Regions from separate parts of the Sinobaca sp. H24 genome, predicted to be linked through region 1. Evidence: riboswitches for the same ligand, from Rfam matches in the RefSeq annotation. Region 1 holds a riboswitch; each other region holds the start of a gene.
The links. Region 1 has a riboswitch for thiamine pyrophosphate ahead of MMY81_RS01190 (acetylornithine deacetylase). Riboswitches for the same ligand answer to the same signal wherever they lie in the genome.
Positions count from the first base shown of each region.

Region 2: another riboswitch for thiamine pyrophosphate. It lies ahead of MMY81_RS27710 (ABC transporter ATP-binding protein); the one in region 1 lies ahead of MMY81_RS01190 (acetylornithine deacetylase).
Region 3: another riboswitch for thiamine pyrophosphate. It lies ahead of thiD (bifunctional hydroxymethylpyrimidine kinase/phosphomethylpyrimidine kinase); the one in region 1 lies ahead of MMY81_RS01190 (acetylornithine deacetylase).

Region 1 is NZ_JALBWT010000001.1:202,240-205,516, reverse strand. It holds gene MMY81_RS01200 (pyruvate oxidase) at 1-216, opposite strand, end outside; partial or broken gene corA (magnesium/cobalt transporter CorA) at 341-1,255, opposite strand; TPP riboswitch at 1,390-1,492, shown strand; partial or broken gene MMY81_RS01190 (acetylornithine deacetylase) at 1,573-2,854, shown strand; gene tenA (thiaminase II) at 2,857-3,277, shown strand, end outside.
Region 2 is NZ_JALBWT010000037.1:26,090-29,366, forward strand. It holds gene MMY81_RS27700 (ABC transporter substrate-binding protein) at 1-62, opposite strand, end outside; gene MMY81_RS27705 (ABC transporter permease) at 62-826, opposite strand; gene MMY81_RS27710 (ABC transporter ATP-binding protein) at 823-1,602, opposite strand; TPP riboswitch at 1,733-1,835, opposite strand; gene MMY81_RS27715 (DUF1516 family protein) at 1,954-2,343, shown strand; gene MMY81_RS27720 (potassium channel family protein) at 2,376-3,041, shown strand.
Region 3 is NZ_JALBWT010000029.1:55,986-59,262, reverse strand. It holds gene thiE (thiamine phosphate synthase) at 1-358, opposite strand, end outside; gene thiM (hydroxyethylthiazole kinase) at 351-1,184, opposite strand; gene thiD (bifunctional hydroxymethylpyrimidine kinase/phosphomethylpyrimidine kinase) at 1,215-2,012, opposite strand; TPP riboswitch at 2,137-2,236, opposite strand; gene MMY81_RS25150 (efflux RND transporter permease subunit) at 2,275-3,277, opposite strand, start outside.

The DNA.
Region 1 (3,277 bases):
TAAACAGACACCAATCTGATGAGTAAGCTTGGCATGTGCTGAGGCCGCAAGTGCCCCTGTTTCTTCGTGTCGTATTTGAATAAAACGAATGTCTTCCTGTTTTCGGAGTTCTTCCATCAGTTCATTAATAGAATCACCCGGCATTCCAAAAATCCGGTCTACCTGCCACGTGTGTAAAAGATCAATCACCTGTTTACCGGCTGTTTGTTCGAGCATTAGAACATCCCCCGTTTCATAGTGTTATATAGGTTAAACCATTCCCTGTTCACGGACTATTAAACAATTCTTTCCAAACGTAGAGGTCTTATGCTACTTAAAAATATTGAACCAGCCTTTCCATTTAAACAAAAGCAAAAACGCCTGCTGTGCCGGCCATCGCTGCGAGAGTAATAAAATAGCCGTTATCTGCTGAAAGCTCCGGCATGTTCGTAAAGTTCATACCATACAGTCCGGCAATAAAGGTAAGCGGAATAAAAATAGTAGAAACAATAGTCAAAGTCATCATAATTTCGTTCATTCGATTGGAGTTGATCGTCTGATAGTTGTCCCGCATATCAGAAGTCATCTCGCGGTTCGATTGAATGAGTTCAGTCTGTTTTAATAAGTGATCATATATGTCCCGGTAGTATGCCTTATGTTCCGTAATAAGTTCCAGGCGCAGGTCAAGCATCCGGTAAAGAAGATCCCGCATTGGTACGATAGTCCGGCGCAGCTGAAGAAGGTCTCCGCGGATATCAAACACTTCATCAATCAAAGCCCCATATGTTTTGTCCGCGTCTTTTTCTTCAATTTCGTTCAGGCGGTCTTCCATTTGATAGAGAGGCGGGAAGTACGCGTCAACCATCTTATCGATAACAGAATAAATAATGTAATATGGCCCCTTATCACGAAAATCAGCAGAGGCCAGGGCCTTTTCCCAGACTGCATCTATCTCCGGCGAGGCGCTTAAGTGAAAGGTCACGACAAAGTTACTGCCGGAAAGATATCTACTTCTTTTTTAGCAAAGGTGTCCTTCTGAAGCGAATGCATGACAAAAAAACTCAAAATCTTCATAGTGATCGTATTTAGGGCGCTGCATGGAATGAAAGCAGTCTTCCACAGCGAGCGGATGAAAAGCAAAATCCTGTTCCAGCCGGGAAGCTTCTTCATCCGCAGGGTCTCTAAAATCAGCCCAGAACCATTTAATCGTGTTATCTGCCAGCAGCACAGAAATATCTTCATTTTCTTTCCACTCATTATGTATCGTAACCGCCATTGTGCGAATCATGGACGTGCTCCTTTCTGTATCTTAACCAACATATATAAATAGCCTATTTGTCACCAGGTCAAACATGCGGTTGTATGAAAACGCAATATATGATTTACTGGAAATACAAATGAATAATCACGCATCACTTCTAGGGGAGCTGTATAAGCTGAGAAAAGGAGACATCCTTGACCCTTATTACCTGATCTGGTTCATACCGGCGGAGGGAAGAAGCGGAAGACGGTTTCGTTGTCTTTGCTTCTTCTTTCAGGAAGAAGCTTTTTTGTATTCTAGATGCGAATCAGCCATTTGATGGGGGAGCAGAGATAATGACAGAACTATCCGGACTGTTAACACATATGGAAGAGAAGCAGGAAGATCTTCTCGAACTGGTGAGGACCTTAATTTCTTACAAAACACCGGCACCACCGGCAAGATACAGCAGAGATCCAGGCGTTTATTGCTTCGTATGTAAAAGAAATGAACTATGAGGTCGACACCTGGGACGTTTACCCCGGTGATCCTAACGTTGTAGCGACGAAAAAAGGAACCAGTTCATCCAAATACCACAGTCTTATACTGAACGGACATGTCGATACAGCAGAAGTGGAAGGATCAGAATGGACAACAGACCCATATCAGGCAGAAGTAAAAGATGGCTGGATTCAGGGGCGCGGGGCAGCCGATATGAAAGGCGGGCTGGCCGGAGCTTTATTTGTGCTGCGTATGTTCCATGAACAGGGAATAAAGCTTCCAGGTGACCTGACGCTGCAGTCAGTCATTGGAGAAGAGGTTGGTGAGGCAGGAACGCTTGCCTGCTGCAGGCGCGGCTACACAGCAGACTATGCGCTCGTTGTAGATACGAGTGATCTTCACATTCAGGGCCAGGGCGGCGTGATTACCGGATGGATTACGATCAAAAGTCCGGAGACGTTCCATGATGCCATGAGACGGAATATGATCCATGCAGGAGGCGCAGTAAGGGGAGCCAGTGCAATTGAAAAAATGATGGTTATTATCCAGGGCCTGCAGACGCTGGAAAGACAGTGGGCTGTAGAAAAGAGTTACCCCGGCGTTCCGGCCGGAGCTAACACGATTAACCCGGCCGTCATTGAAGGGGGAAGGAACGCGGCGTTTGTAGCAGATGAATGCCGGCTTTGGGTGACGGTTCACTTCTACCCGGATGAAACACATGAATCTGCCGCTGCAGAAGTAGAAGCACATATACGGAATGTGGCATCAGGAGATCCCTGGCTGCAACATCATCCTCCTGTATTTGAATGGGGCGGTACGTCTATGATTGAGGACCGGGGAGAAATTTTTCCATCGCTTTCGGTTGATAAAGAACATAAGGGGACGAACATGCTGGCAGACTCCCTGGAGAAAATATCTGGAGAAAAAGCAGTCCTTGATGTTTCTCCCACTGTAACAGATGGAGGGTGGCTTGGAGATGCCGGTATCCCAACAGCTATCTTTGGACCGGGGACGCTTTCGAATGCACACGCCGTGAACGAACAACTTTCTATTGATCAGCTGCTTACATTTACGAGAACGCTTGCCGTTTATATATACGAATGGCTGCACTCAGAAAAGAACGAGGAGGAATAGATATGTCATTCAGCCGCACGCTTCAGCAGAAACTGGAGCCGATCTGGACCAAAAACCACAGCCATCCATTTGTTACCGGGATGGGAGACGGGACATTGGACAAAGATGCATTTCGTTATTTCATGATTCAGGATTATTTGTATTTAAAAGAGTATTCCCGCTTGTTTGCAATGGGAACGATGAAAGCCCGGACACTAAAAACGATGGGGGAGTTCGCCGATCTGCTGCAGTCTACTCTGAATGAAGAAATGCAGCTGCACCGGGAATACAGTGCTAAGCTGAATATTACAGAAGAAGAACTGGAGCAGGCAGAGGCAGCCCCTGTCACTTTGGCTTATACAAGATACATGCTGCATGAAGGACAAAGCGGCGGGCTCGCCGAGCTGACAGCGGCCCTGCTTCCGTGTATGTGGAGCTACGCAG
Region 2 (3,277 bases), on a different contig from region 1:
AGTACTGCAGCCCCTGCAGCAAACAGTACGGCCTGCCTGATCCATTTATTCCGCTTATTCATTATCTATTTCCTCCTTTTTTTGTAGTTGCATATTCTACTGCTTTTACTGCCAAAAAAAGACCAATGCCTACGAGCGACAACAGAACAATCGGTGCAAATACGCCGGCTGCGTCCATCTGCGTCATCATCCTGCGGCTGAAATATCCGAGTCCCGCATCTGCTCCCAGCCATTCTCCAATAGCCGCACCTATGACACTCAGCGTAACTGCAACTTTTAATCCAGAGTAGAAAGAAGGAAGGGCCATCGGTACCTGAACTTTTCTGAAAATCTGCCAGCTTCCGGCGCCCATCGTCCGAAGCAGATCCTGCATATCCCTGCTTGCTGTCCGAAGACCGTCAAACGCCCCGACTGTGATTGGGAAAAAAGTAATCAGCACCGTAACAGCGACTTTGCTCCACATGGAATAGCCAAACCACAAAACAAAGATCGGAGCAAGTGCAATAATCGGTATGGTCTGCGACGTGATAAGTAAAGGAAACACACTCTTTTCCACCACCCGGCTCCGGCTCATCAGCACCGCAATGCCAACTCCGCAAACAATTGAGATGCCAAGTCCGGTTCCTATAACGAGAAGTGTGGCCGGCAGGTGTACAAGAAATAATATATCAGCGAGCTCCACCAGCCGTTGCAGCACCGCAGACGGTGCCGGCAGTATATAAGGCGTGTCATACCAGCGGGCTCCTGCTTCCCAGATAATAAAAAAAACAGACGCAAGCAGAGCCGCTCCGATGTAAGAAACGCCTGTCCCTTTCCAGCCATTCATCGCAGCCTCTCCTCCCTGCGCATTCTTTCAATCAGCTCCCGCTTCAGCTTTAAGAGCTCCGGGTGATCCCGTGCCCCCTCGTCTCTCGGCCTTGGAAGCGGGACAGTAATTTCCGTGAGGGGACCCTTTATCGGCGGTTCGGTAAATAATAAAATACGATCGGATAGAAATAACGCTTCTTCGATGTCATGGGTAATAAAAATAAGCGTCTGCCTTGAAGCCTGCCACTTCTCAAGCAGCCACTCCTGCATCATAAAACGGGTTATGGAATCAAGCGCACTGAATGGTTCATCCAGCATGAGGATGTCGTTTCCTCCTACTACGGCACGAAGAAAAGACACGCGCTGCTTCATTCCACCGGACAGTTCATGTGGATACTTATGTTCGAGACCCCCGAGGCCGAATGCTTCTAAATGAGCGGATACCCGTTTTCCTGCCTCTTTTTTGGAAAGACCGTTTATTTCCAGAGGAAGCATGCCATTCTCCAAAATGGTGCGCCAGGGCAGCAGCATATCCTGCTGCGGCATGTAGCCTACCCTGCCAAGCCTTATGCCGGAATCTGATCCGTGCAGATGCACAGACCCATTGACTGGATTGCTTAACCCTGCGGCAAGCCGGAAGAACGTTGACTTTCCTGAGCCGCTCGGTCCAAGCAGGCTGACAAATTCTCCTTTCTCCACTACAGCCTGCACCTGCTCGAAGATCGGTGCATCGGTATCAGCATAGGCATAGGTCACATCCCGAAATTCCAGTGCCGGTTTCTGCTTTTTATTCATTTCCGCCCCCTTTTTTACATGTGCCTTGCTTTCCCGGAACTTGTATCTGCACACAAAAAAGCCGCTCCAGTAGAGGAGCGGCGGAAAAATCGTTCTATCATTAAAAACAGCACGAGAGGCTGCTTTTTCAGGTGAACATTCCGCACTTTCCTCCGCTGGTGTTATCCAGATCAGGTTCCAGGGTTAGGATGAATATCATCCCTCTCAGCTTTGCAGCACCCCTAGTGCTTGTTATATGATTTGTCTTTGCCTCTTAAAGATAGCACATATTCGAAATGGTTCATACCGGAAGTTTTATTCCAGAAAAATCTCTGCTCCTGTAACACGTACACGCATGATATGATTAAGAAAATGTCTACATTAGGAGAGTCTATTATCGCTGATACCATACTCACTATACATCTTGCTGCTGTAGCAGTAGTTATTCTGCTCGCAGGTGCTGTTTATATATTTCACAAGACCAATATGAATCGGACCGCTGTTCTTCTTCACTACCTGCTTCGATTCTTCTATCTGCCGCTGCTGTTAACCGGCGGGCTTGTTCTCGGTCTTCGTCCCGTTTATTTAGGCGGCCTGTTTAAACTGGCCTGCGGCTTAATAAGCATCGGATTAATTGAAGTTTACTTTGTTCACTTATTCAAGAACACCGGCCACCCTCTCTTCGTCCGTTTTGTGATAGGATTTGTTATATTTACTATTATTTTAGGATTGCTGCTCCCTCAGGGCATTTATTTACTATAAGACGAATTTGACACATAAAGGAGCGTTTTCCCATGGCAAAAAACAAAAAACAATTTGCTGTTATAGGCCTAGGCCGATTTGGAGGGAGTATCTGTCGGGAACTTTATCATTTAGGCTATGAAGTTCTTGCGATTGATCAGGATGAAGAAAAAGTGGACGAATACGTCACGTATGCTACGCAGACAGCCTGCATCGACTCTACGGATGAAAAAGCATTAAAGTCCCTGGGTCTTGGCAACTTTGACCATGTGGTTGTCGCTATCGGTGACCATATTCAGGCAAGTGTGCTTACGACACTTGTATTAAAAGATATGAACGTACCGATTGTCTGGGCCAAAGCCCAGAATAAATACCATCAGAAGGTGCTAGATAAGATCGGCGCTGACCGGGTAGTACACCCGGAATTTGATATGGGAATCCGTGTTGCCCACAACATGACTTCGGAAAAAGTTATTGATTTCATCGACTTGAGCAATGATTACACAATTGTCGAAGTGTATGCTACAAAAAAACTACACCGTAAAACCTTGATTGATTCAAATGTCCGGGCCACGTATGGCGTGACGATTCTTGCGATTAAACGAAATGAAGACGTTAATGTATCTCCCCGCCCTAATGATCAAATTGAGCAGGGAGACATGCTGATTGTTTTAGGTCACAAAGATGAGATCCGCCGCTTTGAGAACGAAGGCCTTTAGATTTAAAAGATTTCCGTTTTTAATGAAGCGGGGTCTCCCAAAAGGTACCCCTGACCAGCAAAATGCTGCCAGCCAAACCAGGCGCACGCTTTCGGCAGGCCATGCCTCAGCTAAAGAGAAAACCTTTCTTTATCTTCAGCGATGGCTGGTCTGCCTGAGTCGGCACCTGGTTATTTTTATGATTTTTCATAAGAGTCAGCTTAAAAAAATAAATAGCTCAACGATGCAAAAAGAAC
Region 3 (3,277 bases), on a different contig from region 1:
TTTCGGCTTCCTTCAGTGTTTTTGCCGACACGCCTACAATCATATGGGCCGGTAGTTTCTTTTTTACACTAGAAGCGGGCTCATCCCCCTGGCCAATGTGAACGCCGTCCGCCCCGATCTTTACAGCAAGATCGACATCATCGTTTACAATAAACGGAATGCTGCGGCTTCGGCATACAGCAAGCAGTTCACGAGCCAGCTCTTCTTTTTGTTCTGCCGTTTTTGAAGCCGGTCCTTTTTCACGAAACTGAAAGCAGGTAATCCCGCCCGCGACCGCCTGCTCGAGTACTTCAGCAGGATTTTTATCCGTATCCTGGCTGCCCATAATAAAATAAAGCAGCAGTGTTTCTTTATTCATAAGTGCCTTTCAATGCTTCTTTTTTTAGTGTCAGCTGCTGTCTGATATCCATATCCCCTACATGGTACAGGGCGTTCAGCAGCTCTACCTGAAACGTGCCGGGTCCTCTCATCGAAGCAAATCCGCCGGCTTTTTCAGCCGCTACCCCGTAGTAGCCGAGCGCTGCGGCTGCGCCGTATGCCACATCGTCCGTCACCGTCAGAAAAGAACCGATCAGGGAGCTTAGCAGACAGCCGGATCCGGTCACTCTTGTCATCATCGAATGGCCATTATGGATGCGGTACATATCTTTTCCATCCGTTACAGCGTCAACCGCTCCGGTAACCACGATAGGAAGCTTCAGTGCCTGAAAAGCACGTTCTGCCGTTTCTGCTGTTCCTGACTGGGAGGATCCTGAGTCGACTCCGCGTGTGCTGCTTTCAAGTCCTGCGACAGCGGCAATTTCTCCTGCATTGCCGCGGATAAGGGAAATATCTATTTCTTTTAGAAGCCGGCGCGCTGTATCCGTGCGGTAGGCTGTAGCACCGGCCCCTACCGGATCCAGCACTACCGGAATGCCTTTTTTGTTTGCCGCTGCTCCAGCAAGAAGCATTGACTCCACCTGTAATTGGTTCAGCGTTCCAATATTAAGCACAAGCGCATCTGCGGCAGCCGCCATATCTGCGGCTTCTTCTTTTGCATTCGCCATCACAGGCGACGCACCGGCCGCTAAAAGGCCGTTTGCCGTAAAGTTTGTTACGACTACGTTTGTAATGTTATGAATAAGAGGCTTTGCTGTCCGCATTTCATGCAGAACTTTATATACTTTTTTTCCTTCAGAATGCATCATGTTCTCTTTCCCTCCAGGTCATTTCATTTATTTCTCTAAAAATCGTCCCCAGTGATTAACCGGTCCGCTGCCGTGTCCGATATTGAGCGGATGGCTGATCGCTTTTGTAATAAATTCCTTAGCCAGCTCACATGATTTGATGACGGGAATGCCTTTCGCCCGATTGGCAGCAATAGCCGCAGAGAATGTACATCCCGTCCCGTGCGTATGCTTTGTATCAAATCGATCCGCTGTCAGATGAATAAACTCTTTCTTATAATATAACACATCAATGGCCGTATCTTTGGCGTGTCCACCCTTTACAACAGCAGCCCCGGCTCCCATCTCATCGACCAGCAGACGGGCTGCTTTTTCAGCCTCTTTTATCGTAGATACGTTTACGCCGGTAAGCTTTTCGGCTTCTTCCATATTAGGAGTCACGACTTCTGCTATAGGCAGCAGCCGGTTAATCATCAGCTCTGTCGTTTCTTTATCCATTAACGAGTCACCGCTTGTCGCGACCATCACCGGGTCTACAATAATCGGCAGATTTTCCCGTTCCAGCCGGTCCGTGATGCTTTCAATCATAGATGGCAGAGCGATCATGCCGGTTTTTACCGCCTGAGGCCGGATATCTTCGAGTACTGCTTCCAGCTGTTTTAGAATGGCTTCATTTTCCATATGCCAAACGTCTTTGACCCCTACGGTATTCTGGGCAACGACGCTTGTAATAACCGCCATTCCATAAGCCCCGACCTCCTGAAATGTTTTTAAGTCGGCATGAATGCCTGCGCCTCCAGTAGGGTCTGTTCCCGCTATCGATAATACTTTTGGTATTTCCGCCATGATTTGTTCCTCCGTTTTTAGGTGTACTCACCACATCCGGGACAGCTTTTACTTTTCTGCTCTCCCCATATAAAAAAGCCGCCCCTTGAAAGGAGCGGCTTTTGCTGACTATGCCAGCCTGATAAAAACGCACGCTCCACTTTCCTACGCTGGCTTTACCCAGATCAGGTTCAGAGGGACAAAGGAATTTCCTTATCTCAGCATATGCGCCCCTAGTGGTTGTCTTTATTTCATGTTACGGGAGAGAAAGCTTTATTGTCAATTAATCATTTATTTCTCCCTGCTTCTGCCGCTTTTTTTCGCGTTTCTGTTCTTTCTTTGCCTTTTTTTCTTCTTTTCTCATTTTACGGAAATTTTTATCCATAAAGCTGTACAGTACTGGAATAACAAACAACGTCAGGAAAGTGCTGCTGACCAGCCCGCCGATAACGGCAATACCCATCGGCTGCTGAATTTCCGCTCCTTCCCCGATGCCGAGTGATAAAGGAACGACGCCAAGAATCGTTGTCACGGCTGTCATAAGAATAGGACGGGTTCTCTGTTTAACAGATTCCACAATAGCTTCTTTGGAAGCCATGCCTTTTTCTTTCTGCTGATTAATATAGTCTACCAGTACAATCGCATTGTTCACGACAATACCAGCCAGAACGATAAGCCCGATAAAGACGGTAACGCTTAGAGGAGTCTGCGTGATGGCAAGCGCAATGCTTACTCCTATGACCACGAGCGGTACGCTGAACATAACGATAAATGGATATTTGAAAGATTCAAACTGGCCGGCCATGACTAAATAAATAAACAGCAGGCCGAGAATAAAGGCAAATATCATACTGTCGAGCGCGTCATCCAGCAGTTCCTGCTCTCCCGAATAGGCTAGAGAGGTACTGTCTGCCATATCATTGCTTTCATATATATCCGTTACTAAATTAGATGCCTCATTCAATGTGGTATTCGAACTGTAGGCGGCTGTTATTTCCACGCTGCGCTGCTGATCATCACGGTTAATAACGGCGGGCCCGCTGCCTTCTTCAATGTCAGCTACTTCCCCGAGTTCAATATACTCGCCTTCCTGATTGGCAATCAGCAGCGTTTCTAAATCTTCTGCTGTTTCCAGTTCTCCGGTTTCATATTGAACCACCACATCGTACGTTGTGCTCCCCGGCGTCTGGATCGTTGTTGCCGTCTGGCCGCGGGTTGCATTATCCACGCTCTCTGCGATCTGGGCGGCAGCAAGACCATTGTCTCGTGCATTTTCTTCATCCACA